DNA from 2 places in the Streptomyces sp. NBC_00829 genome. Region 2 is predicted to be linked to the other one. Evidence: predicted binding sites of a transcription regulator. Region 2 holds the regulator's gene; the other holds the start of a gene.
What was found. Region 2 encodes HspR, which represses chaperone genes until heat shock. Its sites were predicted from a motif close to TTGAGNNNNNNNNNCTCAA; they were not measured.

Region 1: the regulator HspR is predicted to act here: its motif matches at 2,016-2,034, upstream of lon (endopeptidase La).

What each region holds. Positions count from the first base shown of each region.
Region 1 covers NZ_CP108867.1:2,581,808-2,586,223, forward strand. The annotation lists gene lon (endopeptidase La) at 1-1,993, opposite strand, end outside; gene OG293_RS10670 (hypothetical protein) at 2,234-2,770, shown strand; gene OG293_RS10675 (rhomboid-like protein) at 2,944-3,750, opposite strand; gene OG293_RS10680 (spermidine synthase) at 4,011-4,416, shown strand, end outside.
Region 2 covers NZ_CP108867.1:3,827,958-3,832,373, reverse strand. The annotation lists gene dnaK (molecular chaperone DnaK) at 1-377, shown strand, start outside; gene grpE (nucleotide exchange factor GrpE) at 374-1,024, shown strand; gene dnaJ (molecular chaperone DnaJ) at 1,055-2,239, shown strand; gene OG293_RS16605 (heat shock protein transcriptional repressor HspR) at 2,241-2,702, shown strand; gene OG293_RS16600 (helix-turn-helix transcriptional regulator) at 3,061-4,044, opposite strand; gene OG293_RS16595 ((2Fe-2S)-binding protein) at 4,380-4,416, shown strand, end outside.

The DNA.
Region 1 (4,416 bases), 1.2 Mb from region 2:
AGCTCAGCGCGATCTGGGCGGACTCCTTCATCACGTCGCCGAGCTGTCCGGTGAGGGTCAGCCCCGCGGCGCCCGTCTCCGGGTCGGCGAGCGACGCCTCTACGAACAGGACGTCTCCGCCCGCGCCGGTGACCGCGAGGCCGGTGGCCACACCGGGCACGGCCGTACGGCGCTCGGCCGGGTCCTGCGCGGACTCGGGCACGTGGTGCGGCCGTCCGATCAGGGCGCGCAGCTGCTCGGCACCGATGGTGAACGGCAGCTCCTGGTCGCCCAGTTCGTGCTGGGCGGCGACCTTGCGCAGCAGCCGGGCCACCGAGCGCTCCAGGTTCCGCACGCCCGCCTCGCGGGTGTACTCGCCCGCGAGCCTGCGCAGCGCCGAGTCCTCCAGGACGACCTCGCCGGGTTCGAGACCCGCACGCTCCAGCTGACGCGGAAGGAGGTGGTCCCGGGCGATGACGACCTTCTCGTCCTCGGTGTAGCCGTCCAGCCTGACCAGTTCCATCCGGTCGAGCAGGGCCTCGGGAATCGCTTCCAGGACGTTCGCCGTGGCCAGGAACACCACGTCGGACAGGTCCAGTTCGACTTCCAGGTAGTGGTCGCGGAACGTGTGGTTCTGCGCCGGGTCCAGGACCTCCAGCAGGGCAGCCGCGGGGTCGCCGCGGAAGTCGGAGCCGACCTTGTCGATCTCGTCGAGCAGGACGACCGGGTTCATCGAACCGGCCTCCTTGACGGCCCGGACGATCCGGCCGGGTAGCGCGCCGACATAGGTGCGCCGGTGGCCCCGGATCTCCGCCTCGTCCCGGACGCCGCCGAGGGCGACCCGGACGAACGTGCGGCCCATGGCGTGCGCGACGGACTCGCCGAGCGAGGTCTTGCCCACGCCGGGCGGGCCGACGAGCGCGAGAACCGCGCCCCCGCGCCGCCCGCCGACCACGCCCAGCCCCCGGTCGGCGCGGCGCTTGCGTACCGCCAGGTATTCGGTGATCCGTTCCTTCACGTCCTGCAGGCCCGCGTGCTCGGCGTCAAGGATCACCTTGGCGCCCTGGATGTCGTACGCGTCCTGCGTGCGCTCGTTCCACGGCAGTTCGAGGACGGTGTCGAGCCAGGTGCGGATCCAGGAGCCCTCGGGACTCTGGTCACTGGAGCGTTCGAGCTTCTCGACCTCCTTGAGCGCGGCCTCGCGCACCTTCTCGGGGAGGTCGGCGGCTTCCACGCGGGCGCGGTAGTCGTCGGACTCGTCCGCGGGGTCGGCCGCCCCGCCGTTGAGTTCGCGCAGTTCCTTGCGTACGGCTTCGAGCTGGCGGCGCAGCAGGAATTCGCGCTGCTGTTTGTCGACGCCCTCCTGGACGTCCTTGGCGATGGACTCGGCGACGTCCTGCTCGGCGAGGTGCTCGCGCAGTTGCTCGGTGGCGAGCTTGAGGCGGGCCACCGGGTCGGCGGTCTCCAGCAGGTCGATCTTCTGTGCGGTGGACAGGAAGGGGGAGTAGCCGGAGTTGTCGGCGAGCTGGGAGACGTCGTCGATCTGCTGGACGCGGTCCACGACCTGCCAGGCACCGCGCTTTTTCAGCCAGTCGGTGGCGAGTGCCTTGTACTCGGTGACGAGCTCGGTGACCGAGCCGGGCAGGGGGTCGGGCACGATCTCCTCGATACGGGTGCCCTCGATCCAGACCGCGGCGCCCGGGCCCGTGGTCCCCGCGCCGATCCTCACCCTGCCCCGGCCGCGGATGAGCGCGCCGGGGTCGCCGTCGGAGAGCCGGCCGACCTGCTCGACGGTTCCGAGCACACCGGTCGCGGCGTACGTCCCGTCGACGCGCGGAACAAGCAGCACCGTCGGCTTGCTGGTGCCACTGGACCGCGCGGCGGCCTGTGCGGCCTCCACCGCGGCCCGTACGTCGGTGTCGGACAGGTCGAGCGGCACCACCATTCCGGGCAGCACGACCTCGTCATCGAGCGGCAGCACGGGCAAGGTGAGCGGTGCGGACATCGAAGCCATGATCTCCCCTTTGGCAGTCAAGTTGAGCTGTATGGACTCAATGCACTGGGGGGCGGAGTTGTTCCCCGCGATCCGTTCGCTCTGAGCGATCACCACCCCCGCCCGGCGCGCCCGGCGCTCTACGGCTCGCCGGGCCGGCAGCCGCAAGGGCCGCTCGCCGGAATCATCCGCGGAAAGGCGGCCCGATCGCCCATACTGCGAGCGATGAGCCCATGCCCGGAAGCGGGAGGTGCGCGACGGATGAGGCGAGACCGGTTCGGGGCGGCGGGGGTGCTGCTGGCGGCGCTCCTGGCGGCGGGATGCACGCCCGGCACGAGCGGCGAGGAGGACGACGGTTCACGGGCCCCGCGGCCCACCATCGCGTCACCGTCCCCCTCCGCCCCGCCCTCGACCTCCCAGGCCCCCGGGGGAACTGCCTCCCCCACGGCCTCCGCCCCGACCCCGGCGACCCCCGCGCGGACCCTGGTCGAGATGACCGTCACCGGAGGCATCGCGGGCGTACGGAACCGGCTGGTCGTCCGCGACGACGGCACGTACACCACATCGTCGAAGGCCGGACCCGGTGGCGCGGGGCGGATGACGCCCGCGGAGCTGACGAAGCTGCGCGGCGCCCTGGAGAAGGCGGATTTCGCGCGTCTGCCGAGCGAGAGCCACGGGAGTCCGGTCGCGGACGGCTTCACCTACCGGATCACCTACGCCGGCCACACCGTCACCACGGACGACACCGCACGGGTGCCCGCCCTGCGCGAGGTGTTCGCGGCACTGCCCGAGCGGTGACGGCGTCGAGCAGCGACGGGCGCGGGGCCGGGTGGGACGGGGCTGGGGCGGGGCCGGGTGGGACGGGGTGCCGGGGCGGTGATGCCGCCGGACCCGTTCGATGAGCCGGGTCCTGTTGGCGCCCGGGCCGTATCCGCCCGTTCAGCCCTTCGGACAGGCGCCGGCGGCGGAACTCATCGGCGGTGGAGCACGAATCCGCCTCGCCGGGCACCCCAGCGGCGGACCAGCGGCCAGCAGGCGATTCCGGCCAGCAGGGCGAGCGGATGGCCCCAGTTGGTGAGCGGGTCCGTCATGTCCAGCAGGTCCTGGACCAGCAACAGCGAGACGAAGCCGAGCAGCGTCCCGCGCGGGACCGGGCCGAGCAGCCCGGCCAGCGCGCCGATGCTCGCCATCAGGCCGAAGCTGATCCCGTAGTCGAGGCGGTGCAGGGAGCTGACCGGCAGATCCCCGGTGACCACCCAGACCGCGACGGGAATCTCGGTCGCCAGGGTCGCCGCGACATGCCCGGCCAGAAACACCCCGGCCGTGCGCCAGCCGCCGATACGGCGCTCCAGCGCGGTGAGGGTGAAGAAGAAGGCGACGGCGTACGGCGATGCCAGGCCGCCCGCGATCCACATCGCGCTGGCGCCGAGAACGAGTAGCGGGGTATCGGCCAAATGGGCGACATCGGTACTGGATCCGCGGAGAAGGGTGGAGACCGTGGCGGGGTCGCCGTACTCCGCGAAGAGCGAGGTGACCACCAGCACGAGGACGTAGCCGAAGGTGAACGGTGTGCCGGTCGGCGTGGGAAGCAGCTGGAGCGCGTGGCGCCAGGCCGGCCGCCGCAGTTGGGGCAGGGGTCTCGCGGCAGGCAGGGGCGTCGCCGCGGCCCGGGGAGCGAGCACGGGCGTCGCCGCCCGCGTCGGAACGGTCCGCTGGGCAGGAATGCCGCCCAACAGCTCCCGGCCCGTGGCCGGATCCCGCGTCGTCAGCTGGTCCACGCGTGAGGCCCCTCTCGTTCCAAGCCCCCGAACAATCACCACCCAACGCGATCACCATGACCCCCGTCTATGACGTGCGCCACACAGAGCAACCTTCACAGGTTCGCGTGCGTCGTGGGCACGTCAGCCCCAGGGGCACCGCCCGCCCCAGGAGCAGACCCATCCGCCTCCGGACCGGCTCAATCCATTTGTCCCGCTCGCCCGACCCCGACACGATGGCCACCGACACGCTTCCGACCCGTGGCCCGGAGGTCATCGCCATGCCGCCTCACGCCGACGCCCCCGTCACCCTCGACCGCCGCGAGGGGCCCCACGGAGAGGTCGTCCTGCGACGGCGCGGCGAGCACCACGAGATCATCGCGAACGGGTGCTTCCTGATGGACACCTCCAACGGCCGCTCCGAGCGGCTGCTCGTCGACGCCGCGTACGACGCGCTCGGCGCGCACGAGGACGGACCCGCCCTCCTCATCGGCGGACTCGGTGTCGGCTTCTCCCTCGCCCACGCCGCCGCGAACCCCCACTGGAGCCGTATCGCGGTCGTCGAGCGCGAGCAGGCGATCATCGGCTGGCACCTCGCGGGCCCCCTCGCACGCATCTCCGAAGACGCGCTCGCCGACCCCCGCAGCGTGATCCTTCACACGGACCTCGTCGCCCATCTCCGCACGA
Region 2 (4,416 bases):
ACGAGGACCACCGCCGCCGCGAGGCCGCCGAGTCCCGCAACCAGGGCGAGCAACTCGTCTACCAGACCGAGAAGTTCCTCAAGGACAACGAGGACAAGGTCCCCGGCGATGTGAAGTCCGAGGTCGAGACCGCGCTCACCGAGCTGAAGGAGAAGCTCAAGGGCGAGGACACGGCCGAGATCCGCACCGCCACCGAGAAGGTCGCCGCGGTCAGCCAGAAGCTCGGCCAGGCGATGTACGCCAACGCCCCGACCGAGGGCGGCGCCCCCGGCGCCGACGCGCCCGGTGGCGCAGGCCAGTCCGCCGACAACGCCGACGATGTCGTGGACGCCGAGATCGTCGACGACGAGAAGGACGCCAAGGGTGGTGCCGCGTGACGGAGGAGACCCCGGGCTTCGACGAGAAGCCCGACGTCCCCTCCGGCGCCACCTCTGACGACGCCGCCGAGTCCGCCGAGTCCTCCGCGAAGGAGGGCCCGGCGGCCCCGGCAGGGGACGCAGCAAAGATCGTCGGCCTGACGGCGCAGCTGGACCAGGTCCGTATGGCGCTCAACGAGCGCACGGCAGACCTCCAGCGGCTCCAGGCCGAGTACCAGAACTACCGCCGTCGTGTGGAGCGCGACCGGATCACGGTCAAGGAGATCGCCACGGCGAGTCTGCTGACCGAGCTCCTGCCCGTGCTCGACGACATCGGCCGCGCCCGTGACCACGGGGAGCTGGTGGGCGGGTTCAAGTCGGTTGCCGAGTCTCTGGAGACCGCGGCGGCCAAGATGGGCCTGCAGCAGTTCGGCAAGGAGGGCGAGCCCTTCGACCCGACGATCCACGAGGCTCTGATGCACAGTTACGCACCGGACGTCACCGAGACCACATGCGTCGCGGTGCTGCAGCCGGGGTATCGCATCGGCGAGCGCACCATCCGCCCCGCGCGGGTGGCCGTGGCCGAGCCTCAGCCGGGCGCGAGCCCGGCGGCCTCGAAGGAAGAGACTCCGACCGACGAGGAGAGCGGTGGCCCGGACGAGGGCTGACGCAATGATGGTCCGAGAGGAGGGACGTCGATGAGTACGAAGGACTTCGTCGAGAAGGACTACTACAAAGTTCTCGGCGTCCCGAAGGACGCCACCGAGGCCGAGATCAAGAAGGCGTACCGGAAGCTCGCCCGCGAGTTCCACCCGGACGCCAACAAGGGCGACGCCAAGGCGGAGGAGCGCTTCAAGGAGATCTCCGAGGCCAATGACATCCTCGGTGACCCCAAGCGGCGCAAGGAGTACGACGAGGCGCGTGCGCTCTTCGGCAACGGCGGCTTCCGCGCCGGACCCGGTGGCGCGGGAGGACAGTTCAACTTCGACCTGGGCGACCTCTTCGGGGGTGCCCAGGGCGGCGGCGCTCAGGGCGGAGCCGGCGGCTTCGGCGGCGGTCTCGGCGATGTGTTCGGCGGCCTGTTCAACCGCGGCGCCGGCCCGGGTACGCGTACCCAGCCGCGCCGCGGCCAGGACATCGAGTCCGAGGTGACGCTCAGCTTCACCGAGGCGGTCGACGGGGCCACGGTCCCGCTGCGGATGTCCAGCTCGGCCGCGTGCAAGGCCTGTTCGGGCACCGGCGACAAGAACGGCACACCCCGGGTATGCCCGACCTGCGTCGGCACCGGTCAGGTCTCGCGCGGCGGTACCGGCTCCTTCTCGCTCACCGACCCGTGCGTGGACTGCAAGGGCCGCGGGCTGATCGCGCAGGACCCCTGCGAGGTCTGCAAGGGCAGCGGGCGCGCCCGCTCCTCGCGCACCATGCAGGTCAGGATTCCGGCGGGCGTCTCCGACGGCCAGCGGATCCGGCTGCGCGGCAAGGGGGCGCCGGGCGAACGAGGCGGCCCGGCGGGCGACCTGTATGTGGTCGTGCATGTCGACGCCCACCCCGTCTTCGGCCGCAGGGACGACAACCTCACCGTCACCGTGCCCGTCACCTACACGGAGGCGGCGCTCGGCGGCGAGGTGAAGGTGCCGACCCTCGGCGGTCCGCCGGTCACCCTGAAACTGCCCGCCGGTACGCCGAACGGCCGTACGATGCGAGCCCGCGGCAAGGGAGCGGTCCGCAAGGACGGCACCCGCGGCGACCTGTTGGTCACCGTCGAGGTCGCGGTTCCCACGGAGCTCAGCGACAAGGCGAAGGAAGCGCTGGAGGCCTACCGCGAAGCCACCGCGGACGAGGACCCGCGGGCCGAGCTGTTCCAGGCCGCGAAGGGAGCATGAGATGGACGGTCGTCGCCGGCAGTATTCATCCGTCAACAGGGCCTACGAGCTGACCGAAGAGTCGCCGGTGTACGTCATCTCGGTGGCGGCCCAGCTCTCCGGTCTGCATCCGCAGACCCTGCGGCAGTACGACCGACTCGGTCTCGTCTCCCCCGACCGCACCGCCGGACGGGGCAGGCGCTACTCGGCCCGTGACATCGAACTGCTGCGCACCGTCCAGCAGTTGTCGCAGGACGAGGGCATCAACCTGGCCGGAATCAAGCGCATCATCGAGCTGGAGAACCAGGTCGCGGCGCTCCAGCAGAGGGTGGCCGAGCTGTCGGCCGCCGTCGAGGGAGCGGCTGCGGCGATGCAGCAGCGCGAGGCCCAGGTGCATGCCTCGTACCGGCGCGATCTCGTGCCGTACCAGGATGTGCAGCAGACGAGCGCGCTGGTGGTCTGGCGCCCGAAGCGCTCCGAGTAGTCCGGGCTTCACGCTCACCGATCGCCGGAAGGCTCCACGCGAGCCTTCCGGCGATCGGCGTTCGCGGCCCCGGCGGGCCTCCCGCATCCGTCCGGGCGCGGCCCTCGCAGGCCGCCCCGCAGTCGTCAGGACGCGCCGGAGGCGGCTCCCGCCCTTCCGGGCCACCGGACCGCCCGGGGAGCGTCAGGGGGCCTCCTGCGCCTGCGCGGCAGGCCGGCAACCACCCCCGGGCGCAGGGGAGTTTTCCGGCCGCATTGCATGTGCGCCCCGGGGGCCCGATTCAGGCGATCCGGGGCATCGCGGCGGCCGGACCGGCCCTGCGTCCCTCCGCCCGCCGCGAGTGGGTGCCCCGGCCCGGTCAGGAGTCGTGCTCCAGAACCCCCGACTGCGCTATCAGATAGCCCAGCTGAGTACGGCTGCCGCTGCCCAGCGACGAGCCCAGCTTGGCGATGTGAGCCCGGCAGGTACGGACGTTCATCCCCAGCCGCCGCGCGATGGCCTCGTCCACATGGCCCTCGACCAGCAGTTTGGCGATGGAGCGCTGGACGCCCGTGATGCCGTCCAGGTCCGGGCCGTACGAGACCGGCTCCTCCCACGGGATGCCGTGCAGCCAGAACTGCTCGAAGACGCCGACGAGATACTCGACGATCCCCTTGTGCCGCAGCTCCAGCGCGGAGAGCCGGTCGCTGCTCGCCGGGATGAAGGCCACGCGCCGGTCGATGATGATGAGCCGCTCGATGATCTCCTCCAGCGTGCGCACCTCCACTCCGGACGGCCCGACCTGCTCCATGTAGGCGAGTGTCGCGGGGTGGTGACGGGCCGTGTGCTGGTAGAGCGTGCGCATCCGCACGCCCCGCTCGATCAGCGGTTCCACCCTGCGCAGAGCCTTCTCCAGGATGTGCGGCTGGCGCCCGCTGCCGGGCTGCACCGTGAGAAGCTCCTCGGTGCAGTCTGCGGTGACTTGGTCGAGTGTTGTGTTGATGCGGTTGAGGCCCTCGAGGACGGTAATTCCTTGTGGGACGGTGGAGTTCTGCGCGGTGAACGCCATGAATGGCTCAAGAGCATCGGTCAGAGCGACAGTTCGTCGTCTGCGCTCTTGGATCTCCCGCTCAATGGGGTGTATCAGCTGTGTCAGCGCAGTGGTTGGCGGGACGGGGCGGAGCCACTGAGCGTCGTCGGGATCCGGGTGCAGCAGGGCGAGATCGAAGAGGCAGGGTGTTGCTTCCGCCTCTGACCGGGCTATACGCCCGGTGCGCAGTGCGGTGATGTACAGACTTTTCCCCGCCTCGCACAGCTCGCCGTCTGCGTGAGGGTGTCCCGTTTCGCCCTCATTAGATGGCATATGCACCCCCTCAGGCTCCTGCATTACAGGAACATGATGCCTGCCGTCGCTGGTGCAAGCGTTCGGAGTGAGACATCGTCTTATGCGCGGGGGAGGAGGAATGATCAAAAGAGGTGGAGATCACCCATGTCTAGGACGCTACGTGCTCTTTGTGCCCTTGCCATAGCGGCGGCCGCGCTCGGTGCGGTGGCCTCCGGTGAGCCCTCCGGGAGCCATGCTCCTGCCGGGGTCGCAGCGACCCAGGGCGAGCCTTCGTGGGGCCTCGCTGCCGCGGACGCGGTTGTGGTCACGCCTGGAGAGCCTTCCTGGGGAGTCCTTCCGACCGGCACAGAAGCATGACGGTTCCACCGGACGACCGGGTCTTCCGGCGTG